4 regions of the Morganella morganii genome follow, and region 2 is predicted to be linked to each of the others. Evidence: predicted binding sites of a transcription regulator. Region 2 holds the regulator's gene; each other region holds the start of a gene.
The links. The regulator Fur, encoded in region 2, represses iron uptake genes when iron is present. The targets are predictions, from matches to a motif close to ATAATAATGAGAACNACTATCAA.
Positions count from the first base shown of each region.

Region 1: a site for Fur is predicted at 1,693-1,715, ahead of JL661_RS09885 (siderophore-interacting protein). Genes of this name have one in related genera too.
Region 3: a site for Fur is predicted at 1,740-1,762, ahead of sodA (superoxide dismutase [Mn]). Genes of this name have one in related genera too.
Region 4: a site for Fur is predicted at 1,459-1,481, ahead of exbB (tonB-system energizer ExbB). Genes of this name have one in related genera too.

Region 1 is NZ_CP069157.1:2,044,822-2,048,013, forward strand. It holds gene JL661_RS09870 (cytochrome ubiquinol oxidase subunit I) at 1-449, shown strand, start outside; gene cydB (cytochrome d ubiquinol oxidase subunit II) at 439-1,446, shown strand; gene JL661_RS09880 (DUF2474 domain-containing protein) at 1,427-1,582, shown strand; gene JL661_RS09885 (siderophore-interacting protein) at 1,782-2,606, shown strand; gene phoH (phosphate starvation-inducible protein PhoH) at 2,651-3,192, opposite strand, start outside.
Region 2 is NZ_CP069157.1:2,713,324-2,716,515, forward strand. It holds gene ybfE (LexA regulated protein) at 288-581, shown strand; gene fldA (flavodoxin FldA) at 728-1,258, shown strand; gene fur (ferric iron uptake transcriptional regulator) at 1,438-1,887, shown strand; gene glnS (glutamine--tRNA ligase) at 2,020-3,192, opposite strand, start outside.
Region 3 is NZ_CP069157.1:3,512,915-3,516,106, forward strand. It holds partial or broken gene acs (acetate--CoA ligase) at 1-1,464, opposite strand, end outside; gene sodA (superoxide dismutase [Mn]) at 1,834-2,454, shown strand; gene yiiM (6-hydroxyaminopurine reductase) at 2,543-3,192, shown strand, end outside.
Region 4 is NZ_CP069157.1:3,282,511-3,285,702, forward strand. It holds gene exbD (TonB system transport protein ExbD) at 7-429, opposite strand; gene exbB (tonB-system energizer ExbB) at 436-1,344, opposite strand; gene JL661_RS15700 (DedA family protein) at 1,722-2,420, shown strand; gene yqhD (alcohol dehydrogenase) at 2,558-3,192, shown strand, end outside.

The DNA of each region.
Region 1 (3,192 bases), 670 kb from region 2:
CACACAGCCTTGATAAACAGGTGCCCGCACTGACCGAGTTCCCGCCGGAAGACAGACCGGACAACGTGTTCGCCGTGTTCTGGTCATTCCGCGTGATGGTCGGCTTCGGCATGCTGATGCTGCTGGCTGCCGCACTGAGCCTGTGGCTGCGTTACCGGGGGCGTTTATATGATTCCCGGCCTTTCCAGCGCTTTATGTTATGGATGGCACCGTCCGGGCTTATCGCGATTCTCGCGGGCTGGTTTGTGACTGAAATCGGCCGCCAGCCGTGGGTGGTTTACGGATTACAGCGCACGACAGATGCCGTTTCAGCACACGGTGAGATGCATATGAGCATCAGCCTGCTGATCTTCTTTATTGTTTATGGTTCTGTGTTTGGTATCGGCTACATCTATATGATGAAACTGATCCGCAAAGGTATCGCGCCGGAGGTGTCTCATGGGCATTGATTTACCCCTGATTTGGTTCGTCATTATTATATTCAGTACGTTGATGTATATCGTAATGGACGGATTTGACCTCGGTATCGGCATCCTCTATCCCTTTGTGAAAAGCAATGCTGACCGCGACCTGATGATGAACAGTGTCGCCCCGGTCTGGGACGGTAACGAAACCTGGCTGGTGCTGGGCGGGGCCGCGTTGTTCGGTGCTTTCCCGCTGGCCTATGCCGTGATTCTGGATGCACTCGCCATTCCGCTGACACTGATGCTGGTCGCGTTAATCTTCCGTGGTGTGGCTTTTGAATTCCGCTTTAAAGCAGATGAACATCACCGTTATTTCTGGGATCGCGCGTTTCTGATCAGCTCAGTTATCGCCACTTTTGTGCAGGGTGTAGTCGTCGGCAGCGTGATTGAAGGTTTTCCGGTTGCAAACCGCGCCTTTACCGGCGGTGCCTTTGACTGGCTGGCGCCGTTCCCGCTGTTCTGCGGTTTCGGTCTGGTGATCGCGTATGCCCTGCTCGGCTGCGGCTGGCTGGTGATGAAAACGGAAGGTCATTTACAGCAGCAGATGTATAAGGTGCTGAAACCTCTGACCCTGGTGATGCTGGCGGTACTGGCCGTGATCAGTCTGTGGACACCGCTGGCGCATGACACCATTGCGGCGCGCTGGTTCAGCTTCCCGAATATTCTGTTCTTCCTGCCGGTACCGCTGCTGGTGCTTGTCTGTGCCGTTGCGCTGTTCCGCAGTGTCAGCCGTCATCTGCACTATACGCCGTTTTTTGCGGCACTCGGCCTGGTTTTTCTGGGTTTCACCGGACTCGGTATCAGTATCTGGCCGATGATTATTCCGCCGGTGATCGATTATGAAATGGCCGCCGCCCCCGGCGAAAGTCTGAGCTTTATGCTGGTTGGCGCTTTATTCATCATACCTGTGATCCTGGTATATACCTGGTGGAGTTATTATGTCTTCAGAGGAAAAATCACCCATGACCAGGGCTACCACTGAGTCTGCCGCAGCGGCCCCCTGGTGGAAAAAATCCGCCTGGATGGTCGCTATCTGGGCAGGCAGTGTTCTGGCATTGTTTGCAGTCTCATCGCTTTTCCGCTTATTAATGACGGCGGCGGGAATGAAAGTAAGATAGTCGTCATGTCTCATCAGTAAGTACCTCATCAGTACGTCATGCACTGTGTAAGCAGCTGCATTGCCCGGCACACCGTACCCCCATACGGTGTGCTTTTTTAAATAATTTTATTGATAATGATTACCATTCTTCTGAATTCCTGATACACTCCGCGAAATAGATATAACGAAACTAATAACAATAGAACGGAGAATTGCGCATGAGCCGGAAAAAAAATATCTACCGCCCTGCACCGCCGCGTCTGATTCAGGTGAAATCCTTTACCGACGTCACCCCCAATCTGCGCCGCATCACCTTTACGGCTGAGTCACTGGATACCTATCCGGCAGATTGCGAAGGTGGTCACCTGAAGCTGTTTATTGCCAAAGATGCGCCGAATCCGCCTGCTCTGCCGGTATTGTCCGATAAAGGACCGGTCTGGCCGGAAGATAAACCACGGCCGACCGCCCGTACCTATACCGTGCGTGCGATCCGCCCTGAACTGAAAGAAATCGATATTGAATTCGCTATGCATGATGATGCCGGTCCGGCGGTGGATTTCGCCAGAAATGCCAAACCGGGTGATTATATCGGTATTACCAATCCCGGCGGACCGGATCCGCTGCTGCCGGTGGCGAAACACTACTATATGGCAGCTGATTTAACAGCACTTCCCGCTGTTGCCGCGCTGCTGGAAAAAATGCCTGCAGAGGCTCAGGGCAATGTGGTGATCCGCATCGATCACGCGGATGACCAGCAGGTGCTGAACAAACCGGCGGGTATCACCCTGCACTGGGTGACCGGCGGCACAGAGAAAACCGCTGAAGTCACCGCACTGTTTAAAAGCTGGCCGGTCGCCGATGTGACAGAGTGTACGTTCTGGATTGCCGGAGAGGATGCGATGGTCAGGGATCTGCGCCGCTATGTGCGCCGTGAGCTGAACGGGGAACACAGTCAGATGTATGCGATCCCGTACTGGCGTTTCGGTTACGATGAGGAAGGTTATCACCGCCTGCGCCATGATGTGATGGATGCTGACGACTGATAATAAACAGGCTGCGGCGGTGTCTGCCGCCGCAGCCCCTGTACTCAGTTATAAGCCTGCAATGCCCGCAGACAGAGTGACGAACGCACACAGTCATCCTGCGTGAAAGACACCACTGATACCATATCGTCATCCCGGAAACGGCGCAGCACATCGGCCAGCCCGGACGGGACATTGCCCGGTAAATCACACTGACTGACATCACCGTTGACAATCACTGTCACATTCTCCCCCATCCTGGTCAGGAACATTTTCATTTGTGTGACAGTTACGTTCTGTGCTTCATCGAGGATCACCACCGCATTCTCAAAGGTTCGTCCGCGCATGTAGGCAAACGGTGCAATTTCCACCTTACCTATCTCCGGACGCAGACAATACTGTAAAAATGAAGCCCCCATCCGTTTCACCAGAACGTCATACACCGGCCGGAAATACGGCGCGAATTTTTCACTGATATCTCCGGGCAGAAAGCCCAGATCCTCTTCCGCCTGTAACACCGGACGGGTGACAATAATCCGCTCGATTTCCTTATTGATCAGTGCATCTGCCGCCAGTGCGGTACTGATAAAGGTTTTGCCGCATCCGG
Region 2 (3,192 bases):
TTGCTGAAAATACATACTACGTAATGCCTGCCCGCAAAAACACTCCGTTATCCTGAGCTGAATACTCTTTTTTTTCTAATATATTCATAACGATAATTGCAATATTTAATTCATTGACGAAACCCATCACCCGTCCTGCAGGGCTGCCGCACAGGCGGGCAGACGGTGCGATGTTAATCAATCTGCACGAAATCCGCGGTAACAGGCCGCGAAGCGGTGGCGGTAAGCGGGATGGCGGTGTATCATTGCGCGTTTATCATTGTAATCCGCCTTTTCGTAGTAAAATTATGGCCAAAGAACAAACGGATCGTACCACGCTGGATTTGTTCGCTGACGAACGCCGGCCCGGACGACCGAAAACAAACCCGCTCTCCCGTGATGAGCAGTTGCGGATTAACAAACGCAATCAGCTGCGGCGTGACAAAGTTAACGGATTACGCCGCGTTGAGCTCAAACTGAATGCGGATATTGTCGATGCCCTGAACCAGCTGGCATACGAAGAAAACGTGAACCGGGGCGAACTTATCGAGCAAATTCTGCTTGATTACCTTCAGCGTTCTGATTTATGCACCAAATTGTGAGACGACACACCACACAAATTTGACAGACTTCAAATACTGTTTTCGTCAGAATGGTATTTATGAAGATGAAATAGTTATAATTTCTGCTTGTTGTCGCTGCGGCGTCCTTTTGCAGGCACAGAGATTTTCGGTTGAGAGGCTTATTTATGGCAATCGCAGGTATATTTTTTGGTAGTGACACCGGTAACACAGAAAATATCGCTAAAATGATTCAGAAATTACTCGGCGATGATGTTGCTGAAGTCCGGGATGTTGCCAAGTGCAGCAAAGAGGACATCGAAGGGTTTGATTTCTTACTGCTGGGTATCCCGACCTGGTATTACGGCGAAGCACAGTGTGACTGGGATGATTTTTTCCCGACACTGGAAGAAATTGATTTTAACGGTAAAATTGTGGCTATCTTCGGTTGTGGTGACCAGGAGGATTACGCAGAGTATTTCTGTGACGCCATGGGCACCATCCGTGACATCATTGAACCGCGCGGCGCGACCATTGTGGGCCACTGGCCGACAGAAGGCTACCACTTTGAAGAGTCAAAAGGCCTGGCGGACGACAGTCACTTTATCGGCCTGGCTATTGATGAAGATCGCCAGCCGGAGCTGACTAACGAACGCGTGGCAAAATGGGTTGAGCAGATCCGCGAAGAAATGAGTCTTGACGAGATTCTGGCAATTTAAGGTTTTCCCTTAAATTGCGAATGATAATTCTGCTTATTTATGTAATGATATTATTTATCCGGTCCGGCATCGGTCAGGCGAATCGCACCTGACACCTTTTGATAGCCGGACATTGTGTTCAGCCGTTGAGCGTTTTCCCGAATGTGCGCTCACCAGCGACAATATAGGACTAAATCCGCATGACCGATAACAATAAAGCATTGAAAAATGCAGGACTGAAAGTCACACTTCCCCGCCTGAAGATTCTGGAAGTGTTGCAGGATCCGGAGTGCCATCACGTCAGTGCGGAAGATCTCTACAAAAAACTGATCGATATCGGTGAAGAGATTGGACTCGCAACTGTCTACCGCGTTCTGAACCAGTTTGATGACGCCGGTATTGTCACCCGTCATAACTTTGAGGGCGGCAAATCCGTTTTCGAACTGACCCAGCAACACCACCACGATCACCTGATCTGCCTGGATTGCGGTAAAGTGATTGAGTTCAGTGATGAATCCATTGAATCACGTCAGAAAAATATCGCGGAACGCCACGGTATTAAACTCACCAACCACAGCCTGTACCTGTACGGCCACTGTGCGGATGGTGACTGCCGTTCTGATGAAGGTATCCACGACGAGAAAAAATAATTCTCGCCGTTAACCATTTTGTATGAAAGGCGCGTATCGCGCCTTTTTTGTTGCCGTTTTTCAGAACACATGCACACAAAAAAAGCCGTTCCTGCGAACGGCTTTTTTATATTAATAACACTGTGTTATCTGTTATTTACTCTCAATTTTCGCCCAGGTATCACGCAGGCCGACAGTCCGGTTAAAGACTAATTTATCCGCTGAGGATAATTTGGCATCAGCACAGAAATACCCCTCACGCTCAAACTGATACGGCTTGCTGCTGTCAGCGGCAACCAGTGACGGCTCCACAAAACCCTGACGGATCACCAGAGAATCCGGGTTAAGCGTCGACAGGAAATCATCTTCTGCGCCCGGGTTCGGTACACTGAACAGACGGTCATACAGACGGATTTCCGCCGGTACCGCGTGCTTCACGCTGACCCAGTGGATAACGCCCTTCACTTTACGTCCGTCAGCCGGATCTTTATTCAGGGTTTCCGGATCATAGGTGCAGTAGATAGTGGTGATATTGCCTTCGCTGTCTTTTTCCGCACGCTCTGCTTTAATCACAAACGCATTACGCAGGCGCACTTCTTTATTCAGCACCAGACGCTTGTACTGTTTGTTCGCTTCTTCACGGAAGTCTGCGCGATCAATCCAGATTTCACGGCTGAACGGCACTTCGCGGCTGCCCATCTCCGGTTTGTTCGGATGATTCGGCATGGTGACCATCACATCACCTTCCGGCATGTTTTCAATCACGACTTTCACCGGATCAATAACAGCCATGGCGCGTGGTGCGCTTTCGTTCAGGTCATCACGGATACAGGATTCCAGTGCCGCCATTTCGACGTTGTTGTCCTGTTTGGTGACACCGATACGGCGGCAGAACTCGCGGATAGAGGCAGCGGTATAACCACGGCGGCGCAGACCGGAAATGGTCAGCATGCGCGGGTCATCCCAGCCTTCAACAAATTTCTCTGTTACCAGCTGATTCAGTTTCCGCTTGGACATCACAGTGTATTCAAGATTCAGGCGGGAGAACTCATACTGACGCGGATGGCAGTCAATAGTGATGTTATCCAGCACCCAGTCATACAGGCGGCGGTTGTCCTGGAATTCCAGTGTACAGAGTGAATGGGTGATCCCTTCCAGCGCATCAGAAATACAGTGGGTGAAATCGTACATCGGGTAGATGCACCATTTGTCACCGGACTGATGGTGAGTCGCAAACTTAATACGGTAAATGACCGGATCACGCATCACCATAAAGGAGGATGCCATATCGATTTTGGCACGCAGACACGCTTTACCTTCCTCAAA
Region 3 (3,192 bases), 800 kb from region 2:
ATAGGTCTGTTCAAAACGTTCATGATCACCGAACAGAGTACGGGCCTGGCCCGGCCAGGAGTCGAGGATCACCAGATTCCCCTCGGTTTCGCCGTCCAGAATTTCACCCTGGTTATCCACCAGCGCAGGCTGAACACCAAAGAACGGGACGGTCGCGGAGCCCGGTTTCAGTTCAATCGCCCCCGGCATCGCACCTATCATGCAGGCACCGGTTTCGGTCTGCCACCAGGTATCGACAATCGGGCAGCGGCTGTCACCGATAGTTTTGTAATACCACTCCCAGGCTTCCGGGTTAATCGGCTCGCCGACTGATCCCATAATGCGCAGTGATTTGCGGGAGGTGTCTTCAATCGCACTGAGGCCTTCAGCCATCAGGGCGCGGATAGCGGTCGGTGCGGTATACAGGATATTGACCTGATGTTTGTCGACAATCTGGCACATCCGGTTGACCTTCGGATGGTTCGGTACGCCTTCAAACATCAGCGTGATGGCCCCGTTGGAGAGCGGGCCGTAAACCAGGTAGGTGTGTCCGGTTACCCAGCCGACATCCGCTGTACACCAGAACACTTCATCACCATGATAATCAAAGATATATTTAAATGTCAGAGTGGCATAAACCAGGTAACCGCCGGTGGTGTGCAGCACGCCTTTCGGCTTGCCGGTGGAACCGGAGGTATAGAGGATAAACAGCGGATCTTCCGCATTCATCTCCTGCGGCGGACAGTCCGCACTGACACCACTGACAGCATCGTGCCACCAGATATCACGCCCTTCCTGCCACTCCACCGGATTACCGGTGCGGCGGAAAACAATCACACTGCTGACTGTGGTCACACCCGGGTTTTTCAGGCCGTCATCCACATTTTTCTTCAGCGGAATAGTACGCCCGGCGCGCAGACCTTCATCTGCCGTGATCACCATTTTTGCCCCGGAATCAATGACACGGCCGGACACCGCCTCCGGTGAGAACCCGGCAAAAATCACCGAGTGCACCGCACCGATACGGGCACAGGCCAGCATGGCGACCATTGCTTCCGGTACCATCGGCATATAAATCGCAACCACATCACCTTTGCGGATCCCCTGCTGTTTCAGGACATTGGCAAACTGGCAGACATCATGATGCAGTTCACGGTAAGTGAGTGTGCGGGACTCATCCGGGCTGTCACCTTCCCAGATCACCGCCGGTTTATCACCACGCTCCGCAAGATGCCGGTCAAGACAGTTAGCACTGAGATTCAGTGTGCCGTCCTCAAACCATTTAATACTGACATGGCCCGGATCAAAAGAGGTGTTTTTCACCCGCGTATAGGGCTTTATCCAGTCTACAATCTGACCTTTCTCACGCCAGTAGCTGTCGGGATCCTCAACAGACCGCTGATACTCGTCCAGATACTGCTGATGATTGATTAGCGCGTTTTCTGCAATTGCTTCGGGTACAGGATATTTCGTTATTTTTGTCATGATGCATCTCCTTTCAATTGTTAATGCTATGTCAAAATCACGTTAAATAAAGTTACCTTTCTGCCTTTGTTTCTTTTTTGCGCTAAAGATCACGGATTGAAAAAGGGGGTATTCACAGCGTTATCATTTGATGCGAAAACCTCCGGCGATATAAAAAATTACCCGTAGAATAAAAAATAGTGCATGACATCAGATGATAAGCAAAAGCTAAAATATTTAACTAAAATAAGACAGTAAAATAACAAATAAAAAAAATCCGCACAGATCGTACAGATCTGATAATCGTTTTCATTATCATCTGTTTCATTATAATGTTTAGCCTGTTCACACACGGTGTGAGCGGTTCGGTCAATTACTGGAGTTATAATTATGAGCTATGTATTACCTGCATTACCGTACGCTTATGATGCGTTAGAACCGCATTTCGATAAAATGACAATGGAAATTCACCATACCAAACATCATCAGACGTATGTGAATAACACCAACACCGCGCTGGAAGCCTTCCCTGAGATGGCAAATCTGGATATCGACGATCTGATCGCACAGCTCGATAAATTCCCGGCGGACAAACGTACCTTTATCCGCAACAACGCCGGTGGTCATTCCAACCACAGCATGTTCTGGAAAGGCCTGAAAACCGGCACCACATTACAGGGCGATCTGAAAGCAGCGATTGAACGCGATTTCGGCAGCGTTGAGGCGTTTCAGGCTGAGTTTGAAAAAGCCGCCGCAACCCGTTTCGGTTCCGGCTGGGCATGGCTGGTGCTGAAAGACGGCAAACTGGCTGTGGTTTCCACCGCCAACCAGGACAGCCCGCTGATGGGTGAAGCGATTTCCGGTACTTCCGGTTATCCGATCATCGGTCTGGATGTGTGGGAACACGCCTATTATCTGAAGTTCCAGAACCGCCGTCCGGATTACATCAAAGCATTCTGGTCTGTGGTGAACTGGGATGAGGCAGCAGCGCGTTTCGCTTCTGCAAAATAAGTCCTGAAATATGTGCGGACGCTGTCCGCACATATTCTTCTTTCCCGCTTTCGATTATGATATCCGTCTCACTCAATACGGAGGCGGCATGGCATACACACCTTTAGTTTTCACCGGTCCCGTCAGGGATACAGCCCGCTGCGGGCGCAGCGCAATTGAAAAGCGTCAGACCGAAGGCGTGATTGCCCTCAGTGCCACCGGACTCGCCGGTGACGAGCAGGCGGAAAAAGCCTTTCACGGCGGCCCTGACCGTGCGTTGTGTCACTATCCCCGCGAACACTACGACTACTGGAAAATGATGTATCCGGAGATTGAGGATCGCTTTGTCGCGCCGTTCTTCGGGGAAAATATATCCACCCTCGGTATGACAGAAGAAACCGTATTCATCGGGGATATTTATCAGTGGGGCAGCGCCGTGATTCAGGTCACCCAGCCGCGCTCACCGTGCTACAAACTGAATCCGCTGACAGATGTGTCTGATTTTGCACAGGTGATGCAGGATTGCGGCCGTACCGGCTGGCTGTACCGTGTCGCCGGGAAAGGGGATGTCAGCAGTGATCAGCCGCTGAAACTGCTGACCCGCACCAGCGCGGTGTCTGTCAGGGAAGCCGCTGCCATCGCTTTTCATCTGCCGTTTGATGAAACAGAATACCGTTATCTGTTACAGGCATCCGGACTTTCCGCCAGCTGGACACTGACCATGCAGCGCCGTCTGATGACCGGTAAAATCGAGGATTT
Region 4 (3,192 bases), 570 kb from region 2:
GGATGATTATTTCTCCGCCGACTCCATACCCACTAACCCGACTTTCAGATATCCCGCTTTGCGCAGAGCATCCATAATGCCCATCAGCGTTTCATAATCGACTGTTTTATCTGCCTGGAAGAAGATCGTGGTTTCCTTATTGGATTCCGTGGTCTGATCCAGGATCTGAGCCAGTGTTTCTTTTGTGACTTCCTGCTCGCCCACCAGCAGCTGGTTATCTGCTTTCACCGTCAGGAAGACCGGTTTTTCCGGACGCGGCTGTGGTTTTGCCGTTGAGGCCGGCAGATTCACTTTAATATCAACGGTCGCCAGCGGTGCGGCCACCATAAAGATGATCAGCAGAACCAACATCACATCAATAAAAGGTGTGACGTTAATTTCATGCAATTCGCCGCTGTCATCCGACTCTTCGTTAAGACGCATTGCCATCAGATATTACCCTGCTTTGCTGTCTGCCAGGTCGAGATCACGGCCCAGCCATAAAATAGTGTGTGCTGCGGTATCACCCAGGTCACCACGGTAAGCGGAAATCATACGGGCAAAGATGTTGTAGATAACGACCGCAGGAATTGCCGCGACCAGACCCAGTGCCGTTGCCAGCAGTGCTTCTGCAATCCCGGGGGCCACAACCGCGAGGTTGGTGGTCTGTGAGTGAGCGATACCGATAAAGCTGTTCATGATACCCCATACGGTACCAAACAGGCCGACAAACGGTGAAATAGCCCCGATAGTGGCCAGATAGCCGTTACCGCGTCCCATATGACGGGCAACACCGGCAACGATACGCTCCTGACGGAATGTCACACGGTCTTTGATGCCGCTCAGATCACGGCTTTTTTCTGATGCAGTCCGCTCATTGACGGCATCAAGCACCAACATCCGGGTGACGCTCTTTTTCCCGAATGTATCGGCGATGGCAGCTGCTTCATCCAGCGAGCGGGCATCTTTGATTGCTGCCGCTTCACGGCGGATACGGCGGCGGGAAGCGATAAGATCCGCGCCCTTGGCAAAGAAAATGGACCAGGTAATCACTGAGGCGATAATAAGGCCGATCATAACCGACTTAACGATAACATCCGCGCCCTGATACATGGAAATCACGGACAATTCCGCCGCAAAGCCACGGTTACCGTCTGCCGGTGCTGCGCTGATTTCCTGAACAGGAACCTCTGTCGCGGATACCGGGGCCGCCGGTTGTTCAGGCGTCTGAGCAGGCTGACCGGCGGTTGCTGCCGGCGCGGTGACAGGTGTTGTTGTCGCTGGTGTGACAGCTGCAGTGTTATCTGCGAATGCACTGCCGGTTAAACATAATGCCAATAGCACAGAAACGGTCAAATTACGCATCAGTTGGCCTTCAACTCTCTTTTGTTATGAACTCTTTCTCAGCAAAAAATAAATCGTGTTATTCATCGCTACCCAAAAAACGAAACCCGCTGATCATACCAAACCCTGAGCAATTTGATAGTAATTATCATTACCGTTTACCAAAAAAATGCGATTCCGGCGGAAAATTTCACACGGAATGCTAAGGGTTTTCAGTCATCCGTCCGGGATCACCACAGATAAAACGCACAAAAAATGCCCACAGAGACATGATTCACCAACCTCCCTTTATACCGTCAGTGAATCGGAAGAAAAACCCGATCAAATCAAACGGGTGAGCAATTTTTGCGATACACTGTCTGTACCGTTGTTCCGGATCTCGTTTTACAGGAAATCTAATGTCTAGTTTATCAGAGATTGTGAGTGCGCTCTGGTCTCACGATTTTGCCACACTCTCTAATCCCGAAGTCCTCTGGCTGGTTTACGCTATCCTCTTCACCGTTATTGTGCTGGAGAACGGCATTCTGCCCACCGCGTTTCTGCCCGGGGATACCCTGCTTATTTTGTCAGGCGCACTGATTGCGAAGGGCGTGATGGATTTCCTGCCGACACTGGCTATTCTGACCGCCGCCGCCGGTATCGGCAGCTGGCTGGGTTTTGTTCAGGGGCGCTGGCTGAGTGATACCAAAACCGTCAGGCGCTGGATGACGCAGATCCCGAAAAATTACCATCAGAAAGCCGAAGTGCTGTTTAACCGCCACGGCCTGTATGCCCTGCTGATCGGTCGTTTTCTCGGTTTTGTCCGTACTCTGCTGCCGATGCTGGCAGGTCTCTCCTCGCTGCCGAACCGCCGTTTCCAGTTCTTTAACTGGCTGAGCGGATTCCTCTGGGTGGCGATTATTACCACCTTCGGTTATGTGCTCAATCAGATCCCGTTTGTCAAAGCACACGAAAAAACGGTAATGACCGCACTGCTGCTGATCCCGGTCTTTTTCCTGATTGTCGGTATCGTGGCATCCCTGTATCTGCTCATCCGACACTACCGCAGACGCCGCGCCCTGCTTAACCGCAGACGCCACCGCGTCCATAAGAAATAAGATAAGGGCTCCTGCGGGAGCCTTTTTGCTGCCGGTGTGCCGGAAAGCACAATCCGGTTCGCCACCACGCCTGCCCTGATTTACACTACACTTAATGGTTATCCGCTTCATTTTTCCTAATCTTACCCGGAGAAATAATGAACAACTTCACTCTTTTCACCCCGACAAAAATTCGTTTCGGCAAAGGCCAAATCGCCAAACTCAGCAGTGAAATCCCGAAAGATGCCAAAGTACTGATGCTGTACGGCGGCGGCAGTATTAAGCGTAACGGTGTTTACGAGCAGGTACTGGCTGCCCTGGACGGTTATGATGTTCATGAATTTTCAGGTATCGAACCGAACCCGGCCTATGAAACGCTGGTAAAAGCGATTGCGTATATCCGTGAGCATGACATCAGCTATCTGCTGGCGGTCGGCGGCGGGTCTGTTATCGACGGTACCAAGTTTATTGCCGCTGCGGTGGATTATCCGGGCGATCCGTGGGATATCATCACCACCGGAGGCCGCAATATCCGCAGTGCACTGCCGATTGCCTGTGTGCTGACACTTCCGGCCACCGGTTCTGAAACCAACTGTTTTTCTGTGGTCAGCCGCCGTGAAACCGGAGATAAGCAATCATTCGGTCACCCGCTGGTGCATCCGAAGTGTGCCATTCTTGATCCGCAGACCACTTACACCCTGCCGCCGCGCCAGACAGCCAACGGTGTGGTCGATGCCTTTATTCACACCCTCGAGCAGTATCTGACGTATCCGGTGAATGCCAAAATTCAGGA